DNA from 4 places in the Massilia sp. PAMC28688 genome. Region 4 is predicted to be linked to each of the others. Evidence: predicted binding sites of a transcription regulator. Region 4 holds the regulator's gene; each other region holds the start of a gene.
What was found. Region 4 encodes sigma-54, which starts transcription at its own class of promoters, with help from an activator protein. Its sites were predicted from a motif close to TGGCANGNAANCTGCTTT; they were not measured.
Positions count from the first base shown of each region.

Region 1: the regulator sigma-54 is predicted to act here: its motif matches at 2,813-2,830, upstream of KY495_RS18210 (PEP-CTERM sorting domain-containing protein).
Region 2: the regulator sigma-54 is predicted to act here: its motif matches at 4,355-4,372, upstream of KY495_RS11280 (pilin).
Region 3: the regulator sigma-54 is predicted to act here: its motif matches at 4,016-4,033, upstream of pepA (flocculation-associated PEP-CTERM protein PepA).

Region 1 is NZ_CP080378.1:4,039,324-4,046,535, reverse strand. It holds gene KY495_RS18220 (family 43 glycosylhydrolase) at 1-649, shown strand, start outside; gene KY495_RS18215 (diguanylate cyclase) at 894-2,039, shown strand; gene KY495_RS18210 (PEP-CTERM sorting domain-containing protein) at 2,103-2,657, opposite strand; gene KY495_RS18205 (cupin-like domain-containing protein) at 3,085-4,020, shown strand; gene KY495_RS18200 (response regulator) at 4,164-6,935, shown strand; gene KY495_RS18195 (hypothetical protein) at 7,085-7,212, shown strand, end outside.
Region 2 is NZ_CP080378.1:2,498,371-2,505,582, reverse strand. It holds gene KY495_RS11295 (M48 family metalloprotease) at 6-1,586, opposite strand; gene moaC (cyclic pyranopterin monophosphate synthase MoaC) at 1,665-2,162, shown strand; gene KY495_RS11285 (O-antigen ligase) at 2,285-3,736, opposite strand; gene KY495_RS11280 (pilin) at 3,841-4,299, opposite strand; gene KY495_RS11275 (FHA domain-containing protein) at 4,501-5,061, opposite strand; gene sucD (succinate--CoA ligase subunit alpha) at 5,154-6,035, opposite strand; gene sucC (ADP-forming succinate--CoA ligase subunit beta) at 6,051-7,212, opposite strand, start outside.
Region 3 is NZ_CP080378.1:1,718,173-1,725,384, reverse strand. It holds gene KY495_RS07755 (N-acetyltransferase) at 211-867, shown strand; gene KY495_RS07750 (ThiF family adenylyltransferase) at 943-1,869, shown strand; gene KY495_RS07745 (molybdopterin biosynthesis protein MoeY) at 1,866-2,930, shown strand; gene pepA (flocculation-associated PEP-CTERM protein PepA) at 3,110-3,967, opposite strand; gene KY495_RS07735 (MoaD/ThiS family protein) at 4,303-4,572, shown strand; gene KY495_RS07730 (glycoside hydrolase) at 4,575-5,705, shown strand; gene KY495_RS07725 (substrate-binding domain-containing protein) at 5,758-6,765, shown strand; gene icmF (fused isobutyryl-CoA mutase/GTPase IcmF) at 6,820-7,212, opposite strand, start outside.
Region 4 is NZ_CP080378.1:1,359,277-1,366,488, reverse strand. It holds gene KY495_RS06080 (SIS domain-containing protein) at 1-360, shown strand, start outside; gene KY495_RS06075 (HAD family hydrolase) at 414-926, shown strand; gene lptC (LPS export ABC transporter periplasmic protein LptC) at 926-1,519, shown strand; gene lptA (lipopolysaccharide transport periplasmic protein LptA) at 1,556-2,161, shown strand; gene lptB (LPS export ABC transporter ATP-binding protein) at 2,164-2,919, shown strand; gene KY495_RS06055 (RNA polymerase factor sigma-54) at 2,923-4,395, shown strand; gene hpf (ribosome hibernation-promoting factor, HPF/YfiA family) at 4,487-4,840, shown strand; gene KY495_RS06045 (enoyl-CoA hydratase/isomerase family protein) at 5,010-6,098, shown strand; gene rapZ (RNase adapter RapZ) at 6,138-7,001, opposite strand.

The DNA of each region.
Region 1 (7,212 bases), 2.7 Mb from region 4:
CTACTCCGGTACACGCACCGTCATGGCCAACGTGGACGGGCGCTTCAAGGGCCCCGGCCATGTGGGCGTCCTCAAGCAGGATGGCTGCAATTTCGTCTCCACCCACTACTATGACCTGAACGACAACGGCAATGCCAAGCTGCAATTCCACAAGATGAGCTACAGCGGCGACTGGCCGGTACTCAACCGCAACTTCAGCAGCTTTGCCGGCTGCGGCGGCATCAGCGACGGCCTGTATGCCTTCAAGTCGCGCTTAAATGGCAAGGCGCTCACGATTGCCGGCGCCTCCACATCCAACGGCGCGCTGGCGCAGCAGTTCACCGATAACGGCGGCAAGCACCAGTCCTGGTATGTGATGGGACACGGCGATGGCTACTACAGCGTGATCAATGCCAACAGCCGGCGCAGCCTGGACAATTATGGCAATTCCACCCGGGCCGGCACCGACATCGCCCAATGGGATTACTGGGCAGGCGCGGGCCAGAAGTGGCGCTTTGCGAGCCCGGCCGCCGGCTATTACACGGTGGCCAACCAGTTAAGCGGCATGGTGCTGGACGTCAAGGCGTCCAACCAGGCCGACGGCGCCCAGGTCATCCAGTATCCCGTCAATAACGCCGCCAACCAGCAATGGCGGCTGCAGCGCCGCTGATCGTTCAGCACAACAGCCCGGGCCGCGCGCCCGGGTGTTGGCCGTCGGCAGGCACGCCGGCACAGTGCCTGGAATTTTGCCTTGTAGAAATAGAATATACCAGAAAGAATCCCCCGTGTGTGCGCGCCGGTAACTTTTACGCCGCGGCGCCACAACGCCCCGTCGGCAGGGGCGAAAGACTGGGCCGGCACGTTTCTTTGCCGCATAATGGGCAAACGCTTTCATGCCCTGACATTTCCCCCTCATGACCACCCCTCCAGCGACGACCAGCACCCAACGCCGGTGGCCTGCCGCGCTTGGCCGCATTGCCACGCTGGTCCTTACCGACGACTTTCGCCAGCGCCGCCGCGTGACGATGGTACTGATGACGGCGGCCATGTACACCGTCTGCCTGGCCCTGCTGGGCTACGGCGTGGTGTTCGAGGTTTTTGAGGCCGGCGCGGTCAAGGTGCTCGGTCTGCTGTGCGCGCTCACGGCGCTAAGCTTCTATGCCATGGTTCGCAGTGGCCTGAACCTGCGTTTTGCCGAGCCCTCGCTGGCCCTGCCGCAAGCGCTCGTGGCCCAGAGCCTGATTGGCATTGCCTACGCCGTCAGCGGTCCGGCCCATGCCGCCAATCTCATCTTCCTGGCCATGGTGATGTTTTTCGGGATGTTCGACATGGGTCCGCGCAATGTCCGGCTGCTCATGTTTTATACCAGTGCCATGATGGGCGCCGTCATGGCCTGGTGCGCGCATGCCGATCCTGCGTTCTACCCTGCCCGGCTGGAACTGATTTACTTTGCCATGATGGCCACCGTGCTGCCCGTCATTTCCACGCTCTCGGTCCAGCTCTCGCGCATGCGCGACCGCCTGCGCAGCCAGAAAGTGGCGCTCGAATCGGCCCTGGAACATATCCAGAAAGTGGCCACCCACGACGAATTGACTGGCCTTCCCAACCGGCGCCGCATGCTTGGCCTGCTCGACGAACATATCGCGCGCCAGGCCCGGGGCGGGCCGGGTTTTTTCGTGGCGCTGGCCGATATCGATCACTTCAAGAAGGTCAACGATACCTACGGCCACCGGGTGGGCGACGAGGCGCTGGTATGCTTTGCCGGCCAGGCCCGCGCCCAGCTGCGCAGCACCGACATGGTGGCGCGCTGGGGTGGCGAAGAGTTCCTGATGCTGTTGCCGGCGTCACCGCCGGGCGACCCCAACATCGGCATCGAGCGCCTCAGGGCTGCCCTGGTCGAGACCGAGGCCAGCGCGCAGGCGCCGCAGCTGCGCGTGGCCTTTTCCGCCGGCATGACGCGCTACCGCAGCGGCGAGCAGGTTGACGACATGATCGAGCGCGCCGACCGCGCCCTGTACGCTGCCAAGGCAGCAGGCCGCAACCGCACGGTTGCCCTGTAGCGTCATCAGGCAAAAAAAAGCCGGCTGTTGTGGAGCCGGCCGTGCGGGAAGCCCGGAAAAAGCTTACGTCTGCCTGCGCCGGCGTGCCAGACCCATCAGGCCAAAACCCAGGGCCAGCGTGGCAAAGGTTGCCGGCTCGGGAACGTCGACAATGGGAATGCTGGGCACCAGGTCGCGTCCGAAGAAGGTCAGGTTGGAAAAATCAGTGACACGTTGCTGACGTCCATTGACCATGTTCTGCACCCAGGTGCCTTGCAGCGTCTGGCCGGACGCGATGAACTGGTCGTCAAACAGCCAGGCGCCGCTGCCGCCGCCCACGTGCATGGCAAATACCAGGTCCAGCGTCAAATCATTGAGCAGGTCCGTGTTGGTGATCGACCAGGTGCCGTTCTTGCCATCGACAAGGGTGAACGTAAAGCTGAACTTGCCCAGGAAGTCGGACGCCTCATAGGTCAGGGGATAGGCGTCGCCGGCCTGCGTTACCTTGGCCATCTTTTGCCATGCACCGTCCCCGTAGGCGTCAAAGGCGCCGTCAAAGCCTGTTGACCCTGCATTTCCCTGTGGATTGACGCCGTCTGCATACTGGAAGAAGTCGGCAGCCTCGGTGGCCAGTGTCACATCCTCCCTTGTTGCCGTACCGACTTCACCTGCGTGCACAGTTGATGCCACCAAAGCAATACAACAAAGCGAACTCTTTAGTAATTTTTTCATGGATCATCCCTTGGATATGCTGCTTTTGGTTTAGAGAAGCCTGAACCAGGCCTTTGCATTTTTATGCAAATTCGATACTACGCTTCTCAGCCGTTCAATATAAATTTTATAAGAGACAATTCTCGAAATACAACGGTCTGCAACATTTCCAGGAGAATTTTTTTAACGTGCTCTGCAATAAAAGGAGCATTTGTCGATGCCACAGTCCAGGTTCACCATGGATCATGACGGGTTGACGTGCGTGATCAGGCCGCATCTGGCCCGGCGCGCGGCCATGCGCTATGCTGTCACGCCGTAAAACCAGCATGCCGAAGCAAACGGAAGGAGCAATTGGATGGGCATTGACAACACCGACAGGCCCCACGGCCCGGCCCCCGCAGCCCCGCGGCTGCCCCCGCGCCCGGAGCCGGCGGCCACGCCGGAGCAGGACGCGGCGCGCAAGGCTGCGCGCGAGGACAGGGATGCGCAGGTGCGGGGCGTGAGCTCGATCGAGGCCATGCGCCAGGCGATCCGGCATGCGGCGCGCGACTTGCCCCCCATCAGCGAGCTCGAGCGCGTCAAGGCGCCGGACGGGGATGCGTTCCGGGCCCGCGCCGCGCGCGGCCTGCCGTTTTTGGTCACGGGACTGGTGCAGCGCTGGCCGCTGTCGGCGCTGGGGCCGGCCAGCCTGCGCGAGCGCTTTGGGCACCTGCCGGTACGCGCCCGCGTGGGCGACTACATCCATACCGCCTTCGCGCCCGACCGCGCCATGCAGGACATGACGATGGCGGCCTACCTGGACCTGCTTGACGCCGGCAGCCAGGCCCTGCCTCCTTACCTGGGCAACCTGGAACTGCGCCAGTTAAATGCCCTGTGCCACTGGCCATCGTGGTTCGACAAGATGGGCCCGCCCCGTTTCTGGGTGGGCCCCGCCGGCACCGTCACGCCCCTGCACTGCGATTACGACGACAATATCTTCGCGCAGGTGTGGGGCAGCAAGCGCATCTTCCTGGCGCCACCCCACCACGATCAGTTCCTGTACCCGCGCCAGGCCAATGCCATCCTGTTCGGTTCGCCCTTCGACCCGGAAGCGCCCGACTACGCGCGCTTTCCGCTGGCCCGCCACGCCGCGCTGGTCGAAGTGATCGTCCATCCCGGCGACATGCTGTATGTGCCGGCGGGCTGGTACCACCAGGTGCGCTCGCTCACCTTTTCGCTCTCGTCCAACCGCTGGGCGCGGGCCTTGCCGCTGGCCCTGGGCGGCCACTCGTCGCTGCTGCGCCCCGGGTAGGAGGACAGGTGTGTCAAGCGGCTGCAGCAGCAGGCGTCCTCTTGAAACCATCCCCGGCGACAATAATTGCCAGACGGACTACAATGGCGTCCCGTCCAACCCCATTAGCCAGGTATTCACCGCACCTGCCCTAGAAAGTGCGCATGCAGCAAACCCAGGTATTGATCGTCGATGACGAACCGGCCAATCTTCTTGCCCTGGAAGTGATGCTGGCACCGCTCGGCTGCCGTGTGGTGCGCGCCAACTCGGGGCGCGAAGCGCTGCGCCACCTGCTCCACAGCGAGTTTGCCGTGGTGCTGATGGACTTGCAGATGCCGACCATGGATGGCATGGAAGTGGCCGAACTGATCCGCGAGCGGCGGCGCTCGCGCAGCCTGCCCATCATTTTCGTGACGGCGTCCGATCCCCGTGAATTCCCGATCGAAAAGGCGTACGCCGTGGGGGCCGTGGATTATCTGTCCAAGCCCATCAATCCCATCATCCTGGTTTCGAAGGTGCGCTTCTTTGTCGAGCTGCACGTCAAGAACCGCCAGATCGAAGAAATGCAGCAAGCCCTGCATGCGGCCCAGATCAAGGCCAGCAACGAGCGCACCCGCCTGATCCTGGAAAACGCCAAGGAGTATGCCTTCATTGAAATGACGCCCGAAGGCCTGGTGACGGACTGGAGCGGCGCGGCGGCCCGCATCACGGGCTGGGAAGCGGGCGAGATTTGCGGCCAGGACATTGCGCTCCTGTTTAGCGAAGAAGACCGGGCCGCCGGCCAGCCGGCGCTGGAACGGGCCATGGCCCTGGCCACCGGCCGCGCCCCGGACCGGCGCTGGCACCAGCGCCAGGATGGCAAGCGCTTTTACGCCGACGGCGTGACCATTGCCGTGCGCGACGATGCCGGCGCCGCGCAGTCGCTGGTGAAGATTTTCAGCGACGCCACCGCGCGCATGCTGGGCGAAATCGAGCGCGAACGCCTGCTCAAGGAGTCCGAGGTGCTCAGCTCGCGCCTGCAGAGCATTTTCCACCAGGCTCCGGCCTTCATGTGCACGCTCCAGGGACCGGACCATGTGTTCGAGATGGCCAACGAGCGCTATTACCAGCTGATCGGCAAGAGTGCGGCCATCCTCGGCCGCCCGGTGCGCGAGGTGCTGCCCGAAGTGGCTTCTCAGGGCTTCATCGCGCTGCTCGACAATGTGTTTCGCACCGGCCAGTCTTACGTCGGCAACAGCGTGCCGGTATCGGTGCGCCAAAGCGATGGCAGGTTTGACGAGCGCCTGCTCGATTTTGTCTACGTGGCGCTGCGCAATACCGATGGCGAGATCAGCGGCATCATGGTCCATGGCATCGACATTACCGAACGCAAGCGCTACGAGGAAGCGGCGCGCTTGTCGGATGAGCGCTATCGCCAGCTGATCGCGTCCATGGATGAAGGCTACTGCCTGATCGAGATCCTGTACGATGCCAACGACCAGGCGGCCGACTACCGCTTCATCGAAGTCAATCCCGTGTTTTCCAAGCAGACGGGCCTGGGCCAGGATGCGGTGGGCAAGACGATTTACGAACTGGTGCCCGAGCTTGACCACGGCTGGGTGGAACGCTACGCCCGGGTCGCCGAAAGCGGCGAGGCGATACGCTTCGTGGAGGAAGCGCGCGCCATGGGTCGCTGGTTCGACGTGTATGCCACGCGCCTGGGTGAGCCGGGCAGCCGCATCGTGGCCCTGCTGTTTTCCGACATCACCGCGCGTCGCAAGGCTGACGAAGACCTGCGCCGCCTGGCAGCCGAACTGTCGGAAGCGAGCCGGCGCAAGAGCGAATTCCTGGCGGTGCTGGCGCACGAGCTGCGCAACCCGCTGGCGCCGATCCGCAGCGGCCTGGAAGTGATCCGCCTCAGTGCGGAAAATCCGGCCACGGTGCTGCGCGTGTCGGACATGATGCGGCGCCAGGTCAGCCACATGGTGCACCTGATCGATGACCTGCTGGACGTGGCGCGCATCACCAGCGGCAAGATCGAATTGAAGAAGGACACGGTGCGCCTGCAGGATGTGCTCACCACCGCCATCGAGGCAAGCATGCCGCTCATGACCAGCAGCCGCCACCGCCTGCAGGCCAGCCTGCCTGAAGAAGACCTGCTGATTTATGCCGACCCGGTGCGCATTGCCCAGGTGGCGGGCAACCTCCTGACCAATGCCGCCAAGTACACGCCCGAAGGCGGCGAGATTGCCATCTCGGCCAGGCGCGATGGCGACGCGGTGTGCATTACCGTCACCGACAATGGCGTGGGCATCCCCGAAGAAGCCTTGCCGTCGGTATTTGACATGTTCAGCCAGGTCAGCCGCAACCTGGGCCGTGCCCAGGGCGGACTGGGCATCGGCCTGTCGATCGTGCGCCAGCTGGCCGAGCTGCACGGTGGCCGGGTGCAGGCCCGCAGCGCCGGCAAGGACCTGGGCACGGCCTTCGAGATCACGCTGCCGCTCGCTGCCGGCGCCGCTGCGGCCCCGGCCCCGACCCAGGGCTGCGCCGACGAGGGCCCGGGGCACTGCTTCGAGATCCTGGTGGCCGACGACAATATCGACGCGGCCGACATCCTGGCCACCTTGCTCGAGCTGCGCGGCCACAGCGTGACGGTGGTGCATGACGGCCATGCCGCCCTCACCCGGGCCATTGCCCAGCGCCCCGACATCGCCTTCCTCGACATCGGCATGCCCGGCCTGACGGGCCTGGAAGTGGCGCGCGAGATGCGCGGCGTACCGGCGCTGGCGGACGTGCGCCTGGTTGCCCTGACGGGCTGGGGATCGGAAGAAGACCGCGCCCGCACGCGCGAGGCCGGCTTTGACCACCATCTGACCAAGCCTACCCAGCTCTCGGCCGTGGACGATATCTTGCGCCTGGCCGCGGCTGCACTGCCGGCAGGGGCCACCAGTCACTGATGCGGCGCCCCCGGCCATGTCAGGCGTGCCTGCAGTATCGGCCATAAGTGAGGTGTCCAACACTGCCAAGGCCTGCCTGCCTGCATAATCGGGACTCGTACTGATACGGGCGCGCCGGTTGCCGGGCCGCGTTCAGATTGCACAAGCCTATGAATCGCAGAACTGATCAAAAGACGGCCGAACTGGTGGATATTGCAGTGCTGACCCGGGCCGCTTTCCAGCAACATGCCGCCCAGCGCTACGCCGGCGAGGCGGGGCTGCCGGACAGTCTCACCCA
Region 2 (7,212 bases), 1.1 Mb from region 4:
GCGCCTCATTTCTTGCCGTCTTTTTCTTCCTTGAGCTCTTCGCGCCGCTGCGCTTTCAGTTCGCGCTCGCGGGCGTCAATCAGGGCCATGTCGTAAAACGAAGCATCGCTGGCCTTGCGGGCAATGGCCAGCTGGTCGAGCGCGGCGACCTTACCGCCCAGCAGGGCGTAATACTCGGCCAGTGAAATGTGCTGCAAGCTTATCTTGCCTTGCGCCGCGTAAGCCTTGGCCAGTAATTCGTGCAGCTTGACTTCCTCGCGGTACTGCAAGGTCTGGTCGCGCAGGAACTTGACGGCCTCGGCCGCACGCCCATTATTGATCAAGCCTTCGCCATACTGGTGGGCAATGCCGCGCGACAGCGGATAGCGCCGGTGCGCCTGTTCGGCATCCTTGAGACCTTGCTGGCGAATCGCTTCCGGCTGGCTTGGCGCGAGCTTGATTTCCAGCTGCAGGTAAGTGAACAAGGGTGCCCCATCGGAGGCGGATGAACCGATGGCAAACGCCCCTTCTGTACCGCGCTGGGTCGCCCGTGCACGGTCAAGCCAGGTCTGGGCGCTGGCCAGCTGGCCGCGCTTGAGGGCCAGGTAGCTCAGGCCATATTGGGCGCTGACCTGCTGCTGGCGGTTGAGCAGTTTTTGCTGCGCTTCAAAAGCGGCCTGGGTCTCGGCCAGCCCCTGGGTACTGCCATCCTGCAGTACGCGGGCGCGCGCCCGGACCAGGTGGAAGTCGAGCGTGTCCACGCGCTGGCGGTACGGCACTTCGCGAATGCGCGCCTGGATATCGGAGATGCGCTCGCTGGTGAGGGGGTGGCTGCGCAGGTAGGAAGGCATGAGGTCCGAGTAGGAGCGCGTGGCGGCCTGCATCCTGCCGAAAAACGCCACCATGCCCGAGGTATCGTAACCACCCTGGGACATGATTTGAAAGCCCACGCGGTCGGCCTCGCGCTCTGCCTCGCGGCTGAAATTGAGCTGGCGCTGGATCGCCAGGCCCTGGCCGCCCATGACCACGCCCATGGCCGCGTCACCGCTGGCGCGCGCGGCCAGGGCGCCAAGCAGCAAGGCCGCCAGCGGGATGAGCGCATCCTGCTTTTGCTGGCCGATCATGCGGGCAATATGGCGCTGGGTGACGTGGCCGATTTCATGGCCCATGACGGAGGCCAGTTCCGATTCGGTCTGCGCCGCCAGCAGCAGCCCCGAGTGCACGCCAATAAAGCCTCCCGGCAAGGCAAAAGCGTTCAGCTGCACATCGCGCACGGCAAAGAAATAAAAGTCGGCGTTGGTCTCGCCCCGTGCCCCGGGCTGGGCGGCCACCAGGGCGCTGCCAAAATTGTTGAGGTATTCGGCAATCGGCGCGTCATCGAGAAAATCGCGGTCGCGCCGGATGTCGCGCATGATTTCCTCGCCGATGCGCCGCTCCATCACGGGCGACAGGTCGCCGCGGGCAGTGTCGCCCAGCATCGGCAAGCTCTGGTCCAGGCCCGTCTGGGCGCCCGCCTGCAGCGCCGTGCTGGAGATGGCGGCCGCGACAGCTGCAGCGAGCGCCAGCTGCGGCAAGCGTGTGAGTCGCATGGCAGGAGGAATTTTCATTTTCACGATGCTATGATAACCGCAAGTGGCGCATGTACGCTGCCTTCGACCGATCGGAAACACTTTGTTACCACGACCATGAACGACCCAAAAAACGCTTCTCCCCTCACCCACTTCGATGCTGCCGGACAAGCCCACATGGTGGATGTCGGCGGCAAGGCCGACACCCACCGGATTGCCGTTGCGGCCGGTACCATTGTCATGAAACCTGACACGCTGGCGCTTATCCTTGAAGGAACGGCGCGCAAGGGCGATGTGCTCGGCATTGCCCGCATTGCCGCCATCATGGGCGCCAAGCGCACCAGCGACCTGGTGCCGCTGTGCCATCCGCTGCCGATCACGCGGGTGGCGGTGGAATTCGAGATTGATCAGCTGCAGTCATGTATCCATTGCCGCGCCCAGGTAGACACGGTGGGCAAGACGGGGGTGGAGATGGAGGCGCTCACAGCGGTGCAGGTGGCCTTGCTGACCATTTACGACATGTGCAAGGCGGCCGACCGCGGCATGGTCATGACCAATGTGCGGGTGCTGGAAAAGCATGGTGGCAAATCAGGGGATTGGACCGCCTCGGTCTAGCACTAAAGGCCCCCTTCTTCCACAAAACGCTGTATACAATGGCCGCGTGCACGACTAAGAAAATCACATCGCGCTGGATAGCGGCCCAACTCTGCGCCAGTTGCAGCGCACATGACACCAGCCTAGAAACGCCCGTCAAACCAGAAACGTGGAAAGATTGAAAAACCCGGACCCTTAACAGGGTAGTCCGTGTGACTTCCGGGAAGATCGCCAGCATCAACGGAAACCCCAAGCACCACCATGATGACCGCTATCCCAATCGCGCCTCGCAGCGCAAATTGGGGGACTACAGTCCATGTTGACGGCCGGGTTCTCGACCATACCCATCCGCTGGCGCATGCCAGGTACGTGACAATAAGCAACTGACTTATCGGCATAATGAAGGAACCTGACACCAGCGCGTCAACCACAATGGCAGTCCCGGTTGCAATCAGTCCAGTCGCGACCAGTCCGTCGGACACATCTGTTGTCGCCAGCGCCTTCGCTTGGCAAAACAGGCGCCGTCCGGCCGCACCGATTGTCGCGATAAGACAGATTACCGCTGGAATGCCCCATTCTGCCGCGTACTGCATAACCCAACTATGCGGGTGGCTGCCGAGTCTGAGATCCATCCCGCCATGCGCGAAGTGCATGGGCCCGACGCCGAGCATTGGGTGAGCAGCGATCATCTGCAAACAGCGACGCCATAGATAGGTGCGAGAGCTAGTCGGGTCGTGCACTGTCCGGTCGACCAATGCGCTTGAATGGCCAAAAGGCTCAAGACCGAAAACGGGAGGTAACTGATAAAAAATCAAATAATCCAGAACGAACCCTGTGATGGCCGTCAGCGCCATCATACCAACGAAAAGTTTCGCTGTCCCCTTCATCAGCACTAGGGCAACCAAAACCCCTGCCCCCAGGCCTAACATGGTCCCGCGTCCACCCACAGTGAAAAGTAACATCCACCAAAACCCCGCGAGAATGAATACGGCGTACCGTACTTTTTGGGTCTTGGCGCGACAACACAGCAGCACCAGGAGGGGAACGGTCACTGTTTGTGCGTGATTGAAAAACCGAAAATTTTCGAAGTTTTGGATGATATCACCGACACCAGGGGTAATTCCCATCTGAACGAATATCGACAAGCCCACGAAAGCCTGGAGAAGATAAGCTGCGCATCCAATCGCGCAGATTGTCAGAACCCAATTCAACTTCTTTGAGTAAGAGTCCGCCATTTCCCTTCCCGCCGCTAACCCTGTCAAAACGAGCAGCAGCGTGTATCCAACCTCCAGGAAGCCATAGGACGGCGCATAAGCGCGGCTTGAGGAGATCACACCAAGTAAGAAAAACAGCAGAAGTGCGATGCCACCGGCCGGATTGCTGGGCCAAATGAGCCGCGAGCGTCTGATGAAAATATACGCCGAAGCGAAAGCCAATAAGGCCAGGTGCGTGATCCGCTGGGCATTGTGGCTATGGGGAGCGAAATGATTTAGCATGGCCATACTGGCGATTAGTAGCACCAGCACTGGCCATTCCCGGACCCCCGAAAGAACTATCCCGTGACGCCACGATGCATTTTTTGTTGCAGCGTTCATCGCTCACCCAGCCCAATCATTTGCCAAGCCAAAAACGGAAATACCCCATTTCTGGGGTATTTTTTTACAGAATCGCTACCGTCAAAACGGCGACGAGATTCGTATTAGGACGCTACGTTACGGCATTCAGCAGGAACGAAACGGAACATCGTGTCAGCGGTGGCGCCGCAAGTCCAGGTCACATTGCCGTCTGCGTTCACAGTTGGGCGGAATTTCAGAACGACGTTTTCAGTCTTGGCGGTACCGGTCACGGTGATTACACCGCCTGCGCATGCCATGCTCGCCATATTAGTGGTCGCGACGGTCGTATCCTTCACCCCGCGGCAAGCGCCTGTATTAGCAGTCGTTCCCAGGTTAGTTGGATCGTCGCCCAGATTTTCAGCAATAGTTTGCTTTTGTGCCGAGGCATTCGTGATCAGTTCCGACACGCGGCCACGTACCGTGTAATCCTTGTACGCTGGCAGTGCGACAGCAGCCAAGATGCCAACGATGGCGACCACGATCATCAATTCGATCAGGGTGAAGCCGGCTTGTGCTTTTTTAACAATTTTCATCGATTTCATGGTAAATCTCCTTGGGGTTTTACTTCAACAAAGACTAGGTGTCTGTACCAGGGATATAGCAATCGGTGTGCCAGCTCAGACGAGCATCGATTTGCGGCTATTCGTTAATCTTCGATTATGGAAATGGTCAAAATTCGGCGCGTGACCTGACAATTTTTGTCGCGGAGCGTGAACAGCGCAACGTCTGACGGAAATTGTCACTTATTTTGCCAAAAAAACCATGCGCGTACCCGCGAGATCGAGCACGTCACCCTGTACCAGCCGACGCGGCTCGTGTTCCAGCTCCGCGCCGTTGACCGTTGGCCCCTGCTCGCCATCAATCTTGGCTGCTGTATAGGTACCACTTGCATAAGTAATGGCCACCACCGCCACGCCCGGCTTGCCGACCGTGGTCAAGGGTTTATTCAATGGCAGCGTCTTGCCCTTGTGCGCGCCGTTCATCACTTCCACCTTCCCGGTCGGTGCGGCCTTGGGTGGCGTGGCCAGGTATTGCAGTTCAAAAATGGCGATCGTGATCCGGTCGCCGCTTGCCAGCTGGCGCCGCGTGACCTTTTCGCCCTGGATAAAGGTGCCGTTGGTACTGCCCAAGTCTTCCAGGATCGCATCGTCCAGCATGACCGTGATGGTGGCATGGGCGCTGCTCACGGCGCGGTGGTCGATGACGATATCGTTATGCGGCTTGCGCCCGATGGTCATCCTCTCCTTGACGAGTTCCACTTCCTTGATGAGCTTGCCATCAGACGTAATGATGATTTTTGCCACTTCGCGTTCTCCGGATTTTGTGCGCAATTCCAATGCAAACGGGGAGCATTATGCTCCCCGTTATTATCTACTGCCTAGCAAGTCGTTACAAATTACAACATGGCCTGCAGCAGACGGGCCATTTCCGACGGGTTCTTGGTGGCCTTGATGCCGCACTCTTCCATGATGTCCAGCTTGGCCTGGGCCGTGTCGGCACCGCCCGAGATGAGCGCGCCGGCGTGGCCCATGCGCTTGCCCGGTGGCGCGGTCACGCCTGCAATGAAGCAGACCACCGGCTTTTTCATGTTGTCCTTGATCCAGTAAGCCGCGTTGGCTTCGTCCGGGCCGCCGATCTCGCCAATCATGATGACAGCGTCGGTATCAGGGTCATCATTGAACATCTTCATGACGTCGATATGCTTGAGGCCGTTGATCGGGTCGCCGCCGATACCGACAGCCGAGGACTGGCCCAGGCCCAGCGCGGTCAGCTGGCCCACCGCTTCGTACGTCAGCGTGCCCGAGCGCGACACCACGCCGATGCGGCCCTTGCGGTGAATATGGCCCGGCATGATGCCAATCTTGATTTCGTCCGGCGTGATCAGGCCCGGGCAGTTAGGGCCCAGCAGCAGGGTCTTCGAGCCGGCCTTGGCCATGCGGTCCTTGAGCGCCATCATGTCGCGCACGGGAATGCCTTCGGTGATGCAGATGGCCAGGTCCAGCTCGGCTTCCACGGCTTCCCAGATGGCAGCAGCGGCGCCGGCCGGCGGCACGTAGATGACCGACACGTTGGCGCCGGTTTCCTTCTTGGCGTCCGCCACGTTGGCAAAAATAGGAATGCCTTCGAAATCTTCGCCGGCTTTCTTGGGGTTCACGCCTGCGACAAAGGCATTCTTGCCATTGGCATAGTCGCGGCACATGCGGGTGTGGAACTGGCCGGTCTTGCCGGTAATTCCCTGGGTGATGACTTTTGTATCTTTATTGATCAGGATCGACATATTTGTTCCTTCGAATTAGGCTTTACCAGCAGCAGCGGCAACCACGGCCTTGGCTGCGTCTTCCATCGTATCGGCGGCGATGATCGGCAGGCCGGAGTCGGCCAGCATCTTCTTGCCGATGTCTTCGTTGGTGCCCTTCATGCGCACAACCAGCGGCACTTGCAGGGAAACAGCCTTCGATGCGGTGATCACGCCTTCGGCGATCACGTCGCAGCGCATGATGCCGCCGAAGATGTTGACCAGGATGGCTTTCAGGCCCGGGTTCTTCAGCATGATCTTGAACGCTTCCGTGACTTTCTCAGCCGTGGCACCGCCGCCCACGTCCAGGAAGTTGGCCGGCTCGCCGCCGAACAGCTTGATGGTGTCCATGGTGGCCATGGCCAGGCCGGCGCCGTTGACGAGGCAGCCGATATTGCCGTCGAGCGAAATGTAAGCCAGGTCGAACTTCGATGCTTCGATTTCGGCCGGATCTTCTTCGTCCAGGTCACGGTAGGCAACGATGTTGGGCTGGCGGTACAGGGCGTTGGAGTCAAAGTTGAACTTGGCGTCCAGGGCGACGATCTTGCCGCTGCCGGTCACGATCAGCGGGTTGATTTCAGCGAGCGACGCGTCGGTTTCCCAATATGCCTTGTACAGGCCATGGAACTGTACGCGCGCATCGGCAAACGACTCGGGAGGAATGCCGATCTTGCCGGCGATGTCGTCGATCTCGGCATCGGTCAGGCCCACTGAGGGATCGATCGCGATGTGGTGGATCTTTTCAGGATTGCTGTGCGCGACTTCTTCGATATCCATGCCGCCTTCGCTGGAAGCCATCAGCACCACACGCTGGCTGATGCGATCGGTGACCAGCGACACATACAGTTCCTTCTTGATGTCGGCGCCTTCTTCGATCAGGAGGCGACGCACCTTCTGGCCTTCGGGGCCGGTCTGGATGGTCTTGAGCTGCATGCCCATGATCTGCTCGGCGTATTCCTTGACCTGTTCCATCGACTTGGCCACCTTCACGCCGCCGCCCTTGCCGCGGCCGCCAGCATGGATCTGCGCCTTGACTACCCAGACCGGGCCGCCCAGCTCTTCGGCAGCCTTGACGGCTTCTTCCACGGACATGCACGGGATGCCGCGCGGTACCGTCACTCCGAACTGCCGGAGGATTTCTTTGCCTTGATACTCATGG
Region 3 (7,212 bases), 360 kb from region 4:
TGCAGTGTCCCAGCCGCTTGACCGCCTGATGGCAGCCCTGGCGGCAGCCTATTCCGGACCGTATTCGGGACACAAAGGAGGCCTCTTGTGGAATCGCTTAGCAATCAAGTTGATAACGAAACTACCCCGAGCACTGTTGAGCGGGTAAAAACTGCGCACGGGATTGATGAACAAGATACTATAACGTCCACACAATTAGAGGACGTTATTGTGAACCAAGACTTTTACGGCATCCGCCTCACCGATACCGCAGAGGGCCGCAACTCTGCAAGTATGCTGGTCAGCAAGATGTACGCTTGGCGCGGCTACGCTGGAACGCACCAGTTAACGGACGACCCCAATCGCATCACCCTGTCGGCAAGCCATCAGGGCGAAACGGTTGGCACACTCACACTGGGGATCGATTCGCCAGTGGGCCTGCTTGCCGACGACATTTTCAAGGACGAACTCGACGAATTCCGCGCGAGCGGCGCCCGGCTGTGTGAATTTACCAAGCTTGCGTTCGATCCTGCCGCCAGTTCCAAGACTTCCATGGCCAACCTGTTTCACCTGGCCGTGATCTATGCACGCGACATTCACCACCGCACCGACATCGTGATCGAAGTGAATCCGCGCCACCGCCGCTTCTACGAACAGATGCTGGGCTTCCAGCGCCTGGGGACCATGAAAACCAATCCGCGCGTGAACGCGCCGGCCCATCTGCTCAAGGTCAGCCTGGACTATGTGAGCGAACAGGTTGCCAAGCACGGCGGCACCTGGGACCAGGAAGGCTCGGAGCGCTCGTTTTATGCCTATTTCTTTTCCCCGCGCGAAGAGCAGGGTATCGTGCAGCGTCTGCTGCGCGTCGACGAGCGCCAGGCTGCCTGAGAGCCCTATCCGCAGCCCGGCCGGGCCTGACCGGGCCGGGCCTGATTGTGCATCGTTCGTGTTACTATTTTCCGTATGGGACAACACACGCAACCTTCAAGCGCGCCTGGTGCACCGGCCGCAGCAGCGACCGGCGCCTTTTCGTACGACCAGGCTTTCTCGCGCAATATCGGGTGGGTGACGCCAGCCGAGCAGGCCATCCTGCGCGGCAAGCGCGTGGCCATTGCCGGCGGCGGCGGGGTGGGCGGCGGGCATCTCCTGACCCTGGTGCGCCTGGGCGTGGCCCACTTCCATATTGCCGATTTTGACGATTTCGATATCGTCAACTTCAACCGCCAGGTCGGCGCCAACGTCACCACCCTGGGCCAGCCCAAGGTCGAGGTGCTGGCCCAGATGGCGCGCGACATCAATCCCGAAGTCGAGATCAAACTGTTCCCGGAAGGTATCGACGAGCACAGCCTGCCGGCCTTTCTCGATGGTGTCGACCTGTACGTTGATGGCCTCGATTTTTTTGCTTTTAAAATTCGCCAGCAAACCTTCGCCCTGTGCGCCAGGCTCGGCATTCCCGCCACCACCGTGGCGCCGCTCGGCATGGGCGCGGCCCTGCTCAACTTCATGCCGGGCAAGATGACGTTTGAAGAGTATTTCCAGTGGGGCCAGTGTTCGGACCTGGAAAAGGCCATCCGCTTCGTGGTCGGACTGGCGCCGGCCGGCCTGCACCGCCCTTACCTGGTGGTGCCGGAAGCGGTCAATTTTGCCCAGCAGCGCGGCCCCTCGACCTTCATGTCCTGCCAGCTGTGCTCGGCCATTGCCGGTACCGAGGCGCTCAAGATATTGCTGGGCCGGGGAGACGTGCTGGCCGCGCCCCACGGCATGCAATTTGATGCCTATCGCAACAAGATGGTCCATACCTGGCGCCCCGGTGGCAACAGCCACCCCCTGCACAAGCTGGCCATCATGATCGGCAAGCGCCAGATGGCCAAGGCGGGGGTGGGGCAATGAGCGGCCCCTCGGTCATGCACCAGATCCTGGACCTGGCACGCTGGGCGCCCAGTGGCGACAATACCCAGTGCTGGCGCTTTGAAATCATTGCCCCAGACCACGTTGCCGTGCATGGCTACGATACGCGCGAGCATTGCGTGTACGACCTTGATGGCCATCCGAGCCAGATTTCCTATGGTGCCCTGCTGGAAACGCTGGCCCTGGCTGCCAGCGGCCACGGCATGCGCGCCGATATCGTGCGCCGCAGCGGCACGCCGGAAGAAAAACCCGTGTTCGACGTGCGCCTGGAACGCGACCCGGCCATCACTCCCAGCCCCCTGATTCCGGCCATCACCCGGCGCAGCGTGCAGCGCCGGCCCCTGCGCACCCGGCCCCTGACCGCCACCGAAAAGGCGGCGCTGGAAGAGGCCGTGGGCGAGCATTACAGCGTCACCTGGCTGGAAGGCACGCGCGTCAAGCTGCGCACCGCCCGCCTGATGTTCAATAACGCCCGGCTGCGCCTGTCGATGCCGGAAGCATATGAAACGCATCGCAAGATCATCCACTGGGGCGTGACCCACAGTCCCGACCGGGTGCCGGACCAGGCACTGGGCGTCGATGCCATGACGCTCAAGATGATGAAGTGGGCCATGGTCCGCTGGGGCCGCCTGTCCACCATGAACCGCGTCATGGGCACCTGGGCGCCCCGCCTGCAGATGGATTTTGTCCCTGGCGTGGCCTGCGCCGCGCACTTCGTGCTCAAGGCCAAGCGCCAGCCGCAGTCGATTGACGACTATGTGCAGGCCGGGCGCGCGGTCCAGCGGTTCTGGCTCACCCTTACCCACCTGGGCTTGCACATGCAGCCGGAAATGACGCCGCTGATCTTTTCCAAGTACGTGCGCGAGAATGTCAAGTTTACCGACACCATGCCTTTGCACGGCATGGCCGCAAAGCTGGAGCGGGAAACGGCGCGCCTGATTTTCAATGATGCCGGTTTCCCGGTGTACATGGGAAGGCTGGGCGCGGGCAAGGCGCCCACCTCGCGTTCGGAACGCAAGCCGCTGGAAGAATTGCTCAAGTAGCGATACATTGGCACAAACCCCGGCACATCCGGGCACACCCCTGCAGATCCCGACAGGCCGCATGCGGCCTGTTTTTACGTCGCTTGCCGGCCTTGCCGCCGGCTCGGGCAAAATACGGGGAAAACATGGGCAAAAAAAAGAGCGGACCGCAGTCCGCTCAGTGTCATGCCGAGAAATGCTTAGGCTTGCTTGCGCTTGCGAGCAGCAACGCCTGCACCCAGTACGGCGATGCCCAGCAGGGCCAGCGAACCTGGCTCTGGTACTTCAGCCAGTTTGAACTGACCGTTGTTGCTGACGAAGAAGTGGCTGCCAGGAACGTTCGAGTACGTACCACCGGCGCAGCCTGGGCCGCCAAAGCCGGCGAACTGGCAAGCGATCTCGCCAACCATGTTGTTGGTTGGGGCGCCAACGGTGTTAGCGTTGGTGAACGCGAACGACAGGATGTCTTCGCCCGACAGGTCGGCACCGTTGCCGCGGAAGAAGTAACCAGCATCCAGGCCGCCGGCAACTGCCTTGGCGAATACGCTGATCTGGCCGTTGTTGGTTGGCAGGCCGGAACCGTCTACCAGACCGCCGCCGCCAGGCAGGACTTCGAACTCAGCAATCATGTTGCCCAGGTCAGCACCGTACATGCCGTCGGTGGTGGCGTACTGGTTGTTCGTTGGGTTCTGGTACATGCGGATGGTGCCGCCGGTGAACTGGAACGCGCCGGAGAAGTTACCGGTGCCGGTTGCCACGAACGTTGCCGTGATGTTGCCACCAGCGTAGTTGATTGGGAACAGCTGACCGTTGCTGTCTGCCTGCACCAGGTTGAAGGCTGCGTGCTCCGTGAAGGAGAAGGTGCCGCCGCCGGTGTTGGTCAGCTCGATGAAGGCATTGCCGTTCACGTCCAGGTATTCGTTGATGACCTGGCCGGAAGCGAAGCCGCCGCCGTTAGGATTGAAGACCCAGTCGTTCAGTACGACGTTTGCGTTTGCATTGCCGGCCATTGCCAGTGCTACTGCTGCCGCTGCGGTGATTTTTTTCAGAAGTTTCATATGTTCCTCGAATTTGATTTGTTTGGGGCTACTGCCTGCATGGGGATATTAGCAAAGAGCGTGCCAAATATCACGATTCCTTAGTAAACAGGGACTTAGCGCTGTCCCGGATCTGAACCGGGATTATGCTGTAAAGTTATCCGACAAAGAGTTTTCCAGCAGGAAAGCAATATGTTTATATTAATTAATTTATCCGAGGGTTTAATTGGCAATCAGAATGTTTATTAGAGTCATTAATTAATCGAATGAATCTATTTATTCCTTTTGGCAAATAAAATTATCGGATCGCGCGACGGGCGGCGGGAGTAAAATCTGGCTTCACTTGTGGAGGCAGCATGGCCCGATTGATCTTTACGCAGCAGCTGGCCCGCTTCCTGCCGGTGCCGGAAGTGGCTGTCGATGCGCCCACGCTGCACGCTGCCCTCGAGCGCGCATTCAGTGCCAATCCACAGCTGCGTTCCTACATCGTCGATGAGCAGGGCCACCTGCGCGAGAATGTGGTGGTGTTCATCGATGGCCGCCGGGCGGCCGACCGTGTCGGACTGCAGGATGCACTTTTACCCGCGTCGACTGTCTATATATTGCAGGCCCTATCCGGAGGATGACCATGTACGACACTGCCTACCTGTCAACCCGCAAGGGCCTGTTCGAGCTGCGCCAGGAGGCCGGGCGCTGGCAGGTCGCGCACCGCCATTTCCTGGGCGAGCCGGTATCGATGGCCCTGGCGGACCGGCGCGACGGCACCCTGTATGCCGCCCTTAACCTGGGCCATTTTGGCGTCAAGCTGCACCGCCGCGACCCCGGCAGCGACAGCTGGACCGAAGTTGCCGCCCCTGCCTATCCGCCCAAGCCGGCCGACAGCACCGATCCCGTCGAATGGAAAAACAGGCTGATCTGGGCGCTGGAAGCGGGCGGCCACGATGAGCCGGGGGTGCTGTGGGCCGGCACCCTGCCGGGCGGCCTGTTCAAGTCCAGCGACCGCGGCAGCAGCTGGGAACTGGTGCGCGCGCTGTGGGACGTGCCGCAGCGCAGCGAGTGGTTCGGCGGCGGCTACGATGTGCCGGGCATCCACAGCATCAGTGTCGACCCCCGCAACAGCGGCCACCTGCTGGTGGCCGTATCCTGCGGCGGCGTGTGGCGCAGCCAAGACGGCGGGGCCAGCTGGACGGTATCGTCGACCGGCATGCGCGCCGACTACATGCCGCCCGAGCTCAACGAAAATGAAGCCGTGCAGGATCCGCACCGCGTGGTGCCGTGCGCCGCCAATCCCGACGTGTTCTGGTGCCAGCACCATAACGGCATGTGGCGCTCGGCCGATGGCGGGCGGCACTGGGCTGAAATCGTCACGGCGCCCGTCTCGCGCTTCGGCTTTGCCGTGGCGGCTCATCCTTCGGACCCGGAGACGGCGTGGTTTGCGCCGGCCGAGGCGGACCAGCGCCGCATCCCCGTCGACAGCGCCATGGCCGTGACCCGCACCTCGGACGGCGGCAAGACCTTCACGGCCCTGCGCGCCGGTCTGCCGCAAGAGCATTGTTATGACCTCGTGTACCGCCATGGCCTGGCCGTGGCGGACGATGGCCGTACCCTGCTGATGGGGTCCACCACGGGCGGGCTGTGGGCGAGCGCCAATGGTGGCGACAGCTGGGAGACCGTGTCCACCACCTTGCCGCCCATTTACGCCATCTGCTTCGCCCACCAGGGCGCCGCCCGGCGCTGCGCGCCATCAAGCGGTCCATGAGAAGGACGTTGCTATAATCGCAGGCTGTGTACAAGGACCAGCCTGTGGATGTATGAATCTTAAGAGTCTTGCCGACCATTTGGGCGTATCGAAAACCACCGTCAGCCGCGCCTTGAACGGTTATCCGGAAGTGAACGAAGTCACGCGCGCGCGGGTGCTGGCAGCAGCGCGCGCCTCCGGTTACGAAGCCAACCCCATGGCGCGCAGCCTGGCCGTGGGCCGCACCAATGTCTTTGGCATCATCTATCCGCTTTCGCCCGTGGATCTGGGCGACCCCATGTTCCTGGCAGTGGTGGGCGGCATGTCGGCAGCGCTCGAAGCGAGCAAGCGCAATCTCATCATCGCCCCCGTATCGGCCCGTAACGAGTTGCCTTCCTACGAGCACATGGTGCGCGGCAAGCGCGTCGATGGCCTGGTGGTCAGCCGCACCCTGGTCCACGACCAGCGCATTGCCTACCTGGTCAGCAAGGGCTTCCCCTTTGTTGCCCACGGGCGCACCGAACTGGACCAGCCCTATGCCTGGTTTGATTTCGATAACGAGGCCGGCATCGTCATGGCGTGCCAGCACCTGCTGCAGCACGGCCACCGCCGCATCGGCATGATCAGTGCCCCGCTGAGCCTGAATTTTGCCTGCCAGCGGCGTACCGGCTTCCTGCGCTGCATGGGTGAGGCTGGTCTGGCCACCGATCCGGCCCACCTGGTCGACAACAGCCATGACCGCCGCGCCGGCTACCAGGCCATGCAACAACTCCTGGCATGCCGTCCCCCGCCGTCGGCCGTCATTGTCGATAATCACCTTTCCGGGGTCGGCGCCGTGCGCGCCCTGCTCGACGCCGGCGTGGAGATCGGGCGCGAGGTGTCCGTCATCGTCTGGGGCAGCATAGAAGATTCCCTGGTGGGCGCCAGGGTCACCACCATCGACCAGCCGGGCGCCGACAAGGCGGGCGCAAAGATGATCGAGATGCTCTCTGCCGTGGTCAACGGCGCCGCGCCCATGCAGGAGCTGTGGCAGCCCAGGCTGGTGGCCGGCGCCACGGTGGGGCGCCCGCTCCAGGCGTAAAAAAACCCGGCGCCGGCAAGATGCCGGGGCCGGGGCGCGCCTGCGCGCGGCAGCTTACATATTGCGGCGGTACTGGCCACCGACCTCGAACAGGGCCGTGGTGATCTGGCCCAGCGAGCACACCCGCACCGCATCCATCAGCTTTTCAAACACATTCGCATTGTCGATGGCAGCCTGCTGCAACGCGGCCAGGGCCTGCGGCGCCTCGGCCGCGTGGCGGCTGTGGAAGTCGGCCAGGCGGGTCAGCTGCGACTGCTTTTCATCGTCCGTGGAGCGCGCCAGTTCGATCTTTTGCGGCGTATCGCTCGCATGCGGATTGCGGAAGGTGTTGACGCCGATGATCGGCAGCGTGCCGTCATGCTTCTGGTGCTCGTACAGCATCGACTCTTCCTGGATCTTGCCGCGCTGGTAGCCGGTTTCCATGGCTCCGAGCACGCCACCGCGTTC
Region 4 (7,212 bases):
CGCAGCGGCGAGGCGGTGCCGCGCGTGCTGGCCGACGTGCCGCTGGCCACGGCCCTGCTTGAAATCACCCAGAAAGGCATGGGCATGACGGCGGTGGTCGATGAAGCCGGCCACCCGATCGGCGTGTTCACCGACGGCGACCTGCGCCGCCTCATCGAACGGGTCCAGGACTTCACCAAGATCGTCATTCGCGACGTCATGCACGCCAATCCGCGCCGCGTGCGGCCGGAGCAGCTGGCCGTGGACGCGGTGCACGTGATGGAAGAAAACCGCATCAACCAGATGCTGGTGGTCGATGATGAAGATCGCCTGGTGGGCGCCCTGCACATCCACGACCTCACGCGCGCAAAGGTGATCTGATGACTGACCCGAACAACATCGCGGCAGAGCGTCCCCGCACCGAACTTGCGCACATGCGCCGCGCTGCGGCCATCAAGGTCATGATCTTTGACGTCGACGGCGTACTGACCGACGGCAGCCTTACCTACGGCCCGGATGGCGAAGCGACCAAGACCTTCAATGTGCTCGATGGCCTGGGCATCCAGCTGCTCCAGAAAAGCGGGGTGGCGACCGCCATCATCAGTGCCCGCAATTCGCCGATCGTGGTGCGGCGCGCGGCCGACCTGGGCATACAGCACGTGCACCAGGGCATCCACGACAAGCGGGTGGCCTTTGCGCGCCTGCTGGAGGCAACCGGCTTGACGGCCGACCAGTGCGGCTATATCGGCGACGACGTGATCGACCTGCCGCTGCTGCTGCAGGTGGGCTTTGCCGTCACCGTACCAACCGGCCACCCGGAGGTGCAGCACCGCGCCCATTACGTCACGCGCGCGGGGGGCGGGCGCGGCGCCGTGCGCGAGGTGTGCGACATGGTGATGCGTGCCCAGGGTACGTACGAGGCGGCGCTGGCGCCGTATTTCGCCTGATGGATAAACACAAGCGCACAGCCCACCGCTGGCCGCTGCTGGCGATGATCACGGCCGGGGTGTTCCTGGCCGCCGGTTCGTTCTGGCTGGTGCAGGTCATGAACCGGCCGGATGTGAGCTTCAACCCCGATGCGGGCGACGAGCCGGATTACATCATCGAAAAATTCAGCTTCGTGCGCATGACTCCTGACGGCAAGCCGCGCTACCTGTTCCATGGCGAGCGCCTCACGCACCGGCCGCACAGCGACGTGTCCATCGTCGAGCGGCCGATCCTGAAGAACCTGACCCCGGGCGCGCCGCCCATGACGGCCAGGGCCAACAGCGCGCGCATCCGGCACCAGGACAACGAGGTGGACCTGCTGGGAAATGTCGATATCAGCCGTCCGGCATCGGCCACCACGCGCGCAATGCAGATGCAGACCGAGGCGCTGACAGTGCTGCCGGACGAAGACCGCATGAAAACGGACCAGCAGGTCAAGATGACAATGGGCAGCGCCACCATTACCGGCATGGGAATGCAGGCCAACGACGCCACGCGCCAGATCACGATGGGCCGCGGCAGGATGGTGTATCCGCCACCGGCGGCGCGCTAGCATCGGGCAAGACCAAACAAACAGACTGACAAGAACATGAAAAAAATTATCGCAATCGCCGTCATGGGGCTGGCCATGCTGTCCGCCTCGGCCGAAAAGGCAGACGCGGGCAAGACCGCCGTGATCGACTACACCGACCTGGTGGTCGATGAAGTCAACCAGACCACCATCCTGACCGGGAACGTCATTGTGACCAAGGGCACGCTGGTGCTGCGCGCCGAACGGGTGGTCATCAAGCGCACGGCCGACGACTACATGCAGATCACCATGACCAGCAACGGTGGCAAGCCTGCGACCTTCCGCCAGAAGCGCGACGGTGGCCCCAATCTGTGGGTGGAAGGGGAGGCGGCGCGCATCGAGTACGACGAGCGCAGCGCCCTGGTCAAGCTGTTTTCCGGCGCCCGCATTCGCCAGCTGGAAGGCACGCGCCTGACTGACGAAATCCAGAGCGAATACATTTCCTACGACAGTCTGCGCGAGGTATTCACGGCCCGCAATGATGCCAGCGGCGCCAGCAAGCCTGGCGGCGGCCGCGGACAATTGATCATCGCCCCGCGCCGGCCGCGCGCCGCAACGGAGACGCCTGCGCAGGCTCCGGCTCCGGCTCCGGCTCCGGCTCCGTCACAGTCGCCGGGGACCTGAGCATGGAACCGAAACGCTGCGGCAGCACGCTGATCGTTCGCGGGCTGCAGAAAAGTTATGGCAAAAAGCTGGTGGTGCGCGACGTCTCGCTGCAGGTGGAGTGCGGCGAGGTCGTGGGCCTGCTGGGCCCCAACGGCGCCGGCAAGACCACCTCGTTCTACATGATCGTGGGCCTGGTGCCGTCGGACGCGGGCAGTATCGATATCAGCGGGGTCGATATTTCGACCATGCCGATTCATCGCCGCGCCACGCTCGGCCTGTCCTATCTGCCGCAGGAGGCTTCGGTGTTCCGGCGCCTGACAGTGGAAGAAAACATCCGCGCCGTGCTCGAACTGCAAAAGGTGGATGGCAAATCGCTCTCCAAGACCGAGATCAACGAGCGCCTCGACAACCTGCTGGCCGACCTGCAGATTGAAAAGCTGCGCGAGAGCCAGGCCATGTCGCTCTCCGGCGGCGAGCGGCGGCGCGTGGAAATCGCGCGCGCGCTGGCGACCAACCCGCGCTTTGTCCTGCTCGACGAGCCGTTTGCCGGCGTCGACCCGATTGCCGTCATCGAGATCCAGCGCATCGTGCGCTTCCTGAAAGAGCGCGGCATCGGCGTCTTGATCACCGACCACAATGTGCGCGAGACGCTTGGCATCTGCGACCGCGCCTACATCATCAACCAGGGTGCGGTGCTGGCGTCGGGACGGCCAGACGACATCATCGCGGACGAATCGGTACGGCGCGTCTACCTTGGTGAACACTTCCGCATGTAAGCGATGAAACAGTCACTTCAACTACGCACCTCGCAGCACCTGGCGCTCACGCCGCAGCTGCAGCAGTCGATCCGGCTGCTGCAGCTGTCCACGCTGGAGCTGCACCAGGAACTGGAGCAGCTGCTGACCGACAATCCGCTGCTCGAACGCCTGGACGATCCGCTTGACCACTCGGTACGCCTGCTGGCCGACGGCGCCATCGGCAGCAATGCCACGCCGGGCGAAGCGGCGCCGGAGCCGGGCGCCCAGGATGCACCGGCGCCGGCCGAAGCGGAGGGTGGCGATGCGCCGGACAGCGAAGCGCCGCAGGGACCGGAAGGCGACGCCGACTGGGGCGAACAGACCCGTGCCAAGGGCTCGGACGATGAAGACTCGCGCCCGCAGCTGGAAGCGTCGTCGACCACGCTGCGCGAGCACCTGATGGAGCAGATGCGGGTAACGGTGAGCGAAGGGCGCGACCGCGCACTGGTGGAGCTGATCATCGATGCGCTCGACGACAATGGCTACCTGACCGAAACGCTGGAAGAGATCCACGAACGCCTGCCGGCCGAACTGGAGATCGACTTCGACGAAATGAAGACCGCGCTGGCGCTGCTGCAAAGCTTTGACCCGGTGGGCGTGGGGGCGCGTTCGGCCTCGGAGTGCCTGTGCCTGCAGATCAAGGCCATGCCGGGCGTACCGCTGGTCACGCGGCGCATGGCCCTGGCCATCGTCGACAAGCACCTGGCCTGGTTCGCGCAGCGCGAATTCAACAAGCTGAAAAAGGCCCTCGACTGCGATGACGAAGACCTGCGCGAGGCGCAGGCCGTGATCCGCCAGTGCAATCCGCATCCGGGCGCCGTGTTCGCGTCGGACGTGTCGGACTTCGTGGTGCCGGACGTGATCGTGCGCAAGGCCAAGGGCGGCTGGTCGGTATCGCTCAACAATGAAGTCATGCCGCGCCTGCGGGTGAACAATATGTATGCCAGCCTGCTCAAGCAGGGCAAGGGCGAAGGACAGATGAGCGCGCAGCTGCAGGAAGCGAAGTGGCTGATCAAAAACATGCGCCAGCGTTTCGACACCATCCTGCGTGTTTCGGAGGCAATTGTTGAGCGCCAGCGCAATTTCTTTTCGCACGGGGCGGTTGCCATGCGCCCACTTGTGCTGCGCGAAATTGCTGATACACTTGGTCTGCACGAGAGCACCATCTCTCGTGTCACCACGCAGAAATACATGCTGACCCCGCACGGCATGTTTGAGTTGAAGTACTTTTTCGGCAGCCACGTCGCCACCGAAGCGGGGGGAGAAGCATCCTCGACGGCGATTCGCGCGCTGATTGTGCAATTGACAGGAGCAGAAGACCCTAAAAATCCATTATCCGACAGTAAGATTGCGGACATGCTGGGGGAACAGGGTATGGTCATTGCGCGCCGGACCGTTGCCAAATACCGGGAAGCGCTCAAAATCCCGCCCGTCAGTCTCCGAAAGTGTCTGTAGATTGCAGTATTGCCTGGCAATGCCAGGTGGTAAGCCTTGTTCCTCTGCGCACGCGCATGAACTGAAAGTGACACCATCTTTAGGAGTGTGTATGAATCTCACAATTAGCGGACATCATCTCGAAGTGACACCAGCCATCCGTGAATACGTACAAGCCAAGCTCGAGCGCGTAAAGCGCCATTTCGACCAGGTGATCGATATCGCCGTGATTCTCACCGTCGACAATCTCACTGAAAAAGAAAAGCGCCAGAAGGCCGAAATCAATCTGCGCCTGTCCGGCAAAACTGTCTATGTGGAAAGCCTCTCCCACGACCTGTACGCGGCCATCGACTGCCTGGTCGACAAGCTCGACCGCCAGGTCATGAAGTACAAGGGCAAGGTCCAGGACCACAATCACCAGGCCATCAAGCACATGCCTGAAGAGCAGAGCCCGGAAGCGGTGTAACTGCACCGGGTTCCACAGCCAAAGGCGTCCGCGAGGGCGCCTTTTTGCTGTTCGCGGTCAGCATCCGGCGCCCTGGTCAGGTGCGGGCCCGGGCGGCTTGCCGGAAGCAATTGGTGGCGCTCCAGTGCGGCGGTAAAATAGCGCTCTTTTCTCTTTCCTACTGCCTGCCATGAGCACATACGTCCTGCATCGCGTTGCCGACCGAACCGGCATCATCACCCTCGACCGCCCGAAGGCCCTCAATTCGCTGTCGCTGCAGATGGTGCGCGACCTGACCGCCATCCTGGAGGCGTGGCGTGACGACGCCGGGATCGATGCGGTGGTCATCGGCAGCAGCAGTCCCAAGGCGCTGTGCGCCGGCGGCGACATCCGCTTTTTCCATGAGTGCGGTCATGCCACGCCCATGGGAGGCAGCGCGCTGCTGGAAGACTTTTTCACCGAGGAATACGCACTCAACCACCTGATCCACTTGTATCCCAAGCCTTACGTGGCCTTGATGGATGGCGTGGTCATGGGGGGCGGCATGGGCATTGCGCAGGGCGGCCCGGATTGCCGCATCCGCATCGTGACTGAAAAAACCAAGATGGCCATGCCGGAAGTGAACATCGGCCTGTTTCCCGATGTGGGGGGCAGCTACTTCCTGTCCCGTGCGCCGGGGCAGCTGGGCAACTACCTGGGGCTGACGGGGCTGACCATCGGTGCGGCCGATGCGCTGTACGTGGGACTGGCCGACCTGTTCGTGCCGCACGAGCAGATGGCAGCGCTTGGCGCGCTCATCGACGCCACGCCAGGGGCGCAGCTGCGCGAGGCGATCAGCAATTTTGCGGCGCCGTTTGCTGGACAGTCTGGCAGCAGTGAACTGGCAGCAGCGCGCGCTGACATCGACCGCCATTTCGGCGCCCCGTCGGTCGCCGCCATCATGCTGTCGCTCGAAGGCGACGACAGTGCCTTCGCGCAAAAGGCGCTGGCCGCCATGCGCCAGCGTTCACCGCTGATGATGTGCGTAACGCGCGAACTGCTGGTACGCGGTGCCGGCCTCGATGTGGCGGGCTGCCTGCGCATGGAACGCACCATGGTGCGGCACAACTTTGAACACGGCGAAGTGCTGGAAGGCGTGCGCGCGCTGGTGATTGACAAGGACAATGCGCCGAAGTGGAATCCGCCGACTTTGGAGCAGGTGAGCGAGGACATGGTGGCGCGCTTTTTCATGCCGGTGTGGCCGGACAGCGCGCATCCGCTGCGGCACTTGCAAGGCTGATCTTCAAGGGGGCGGCCCCTGCGGACTGTGGCGGGCGGACTAGCTCTGTTCGCGATGACGCAGTACCACGCGCTCGGTCGGGCTGAAGTAGGCGGCCAGCCTTTCGGCCATGTACACCGAGCGATGCTGCCCGCCGGTACACCCTACCGCCACCGTCAGATAGCTGCGGTTGTCGGTCTTAAATGACGGCAGCCACTTGGCGATAAAGGCGCGGATATCTTCCAGCAATTCGGCGGCGCTGGGCTGCGCGTCGAGGAAGGCAATCACCGGCGCGTCCATGCCGGTCAGCGGCCGCAGCGTGAGGTCGTAGTAGGGATTGGGCAGCGCACGCACGTCAAACACGAAGTCCGCGTCCAGCGGCACGCCCAGCTTGAATGCAAACGACTCGAAGAACAGCGTGATGGGCGCGCGCTCAATGGCCACCAGCTCCTTGATCCAGGCGCGCAGTTTGTTGGCCGACAGTTCGGAGGTGTCGATCACATGTCCCAGCTGCTCGATGGCGGACAGCCGTTCGCGCTCTTCCAGGATGCATTCGATCAGGGTGCGGCGCGAGGCGGGATTTTCGTCGGGCCGCAGCTGGTGCGACAGGGGATGGCTACGCCGCGTTTCGGAAAAGCGCGCTACCAGCGAATGGGTATTGGCGGTCAGGAACATGACCTTGACGTCGTGCCCATCGTCCTTAAGCATGCGGATATTGGCCGGCAGCTCGACCAGCGATTGCGCGCTGCGGGCGTCGACTGCCACCGCCAGCGACTCGGTACCGTCGGCAATGAGCGCGCTTACCAGGCTTGGCAGCAGGGCGGGCGGGAGATTGTCAACGCAGTAGTATCCAGAGTCCTCAAGTACCCTGACAGCTACTGACTTACCTGAACCGGAAATACCTGTAATGAGAACAATGCGCATGCCCTTGATGATACCGCATGCGGCCATTTTCTGTTTGGACGCCGCGCGAGCGCCTGGGGCCCGTGTCTTGCAAGCAGGGTGTTGATTATCGTGACAATTGCGCTTCGCTTGCGCGTGCAACTGTCGGCCGATCGGTCCACTGTGTCGGCACCGAACCGCAGCATGCTAGTCATCGCAGCGGCGAAGCTGTTGTAGCGAGGCTGAAACCGCA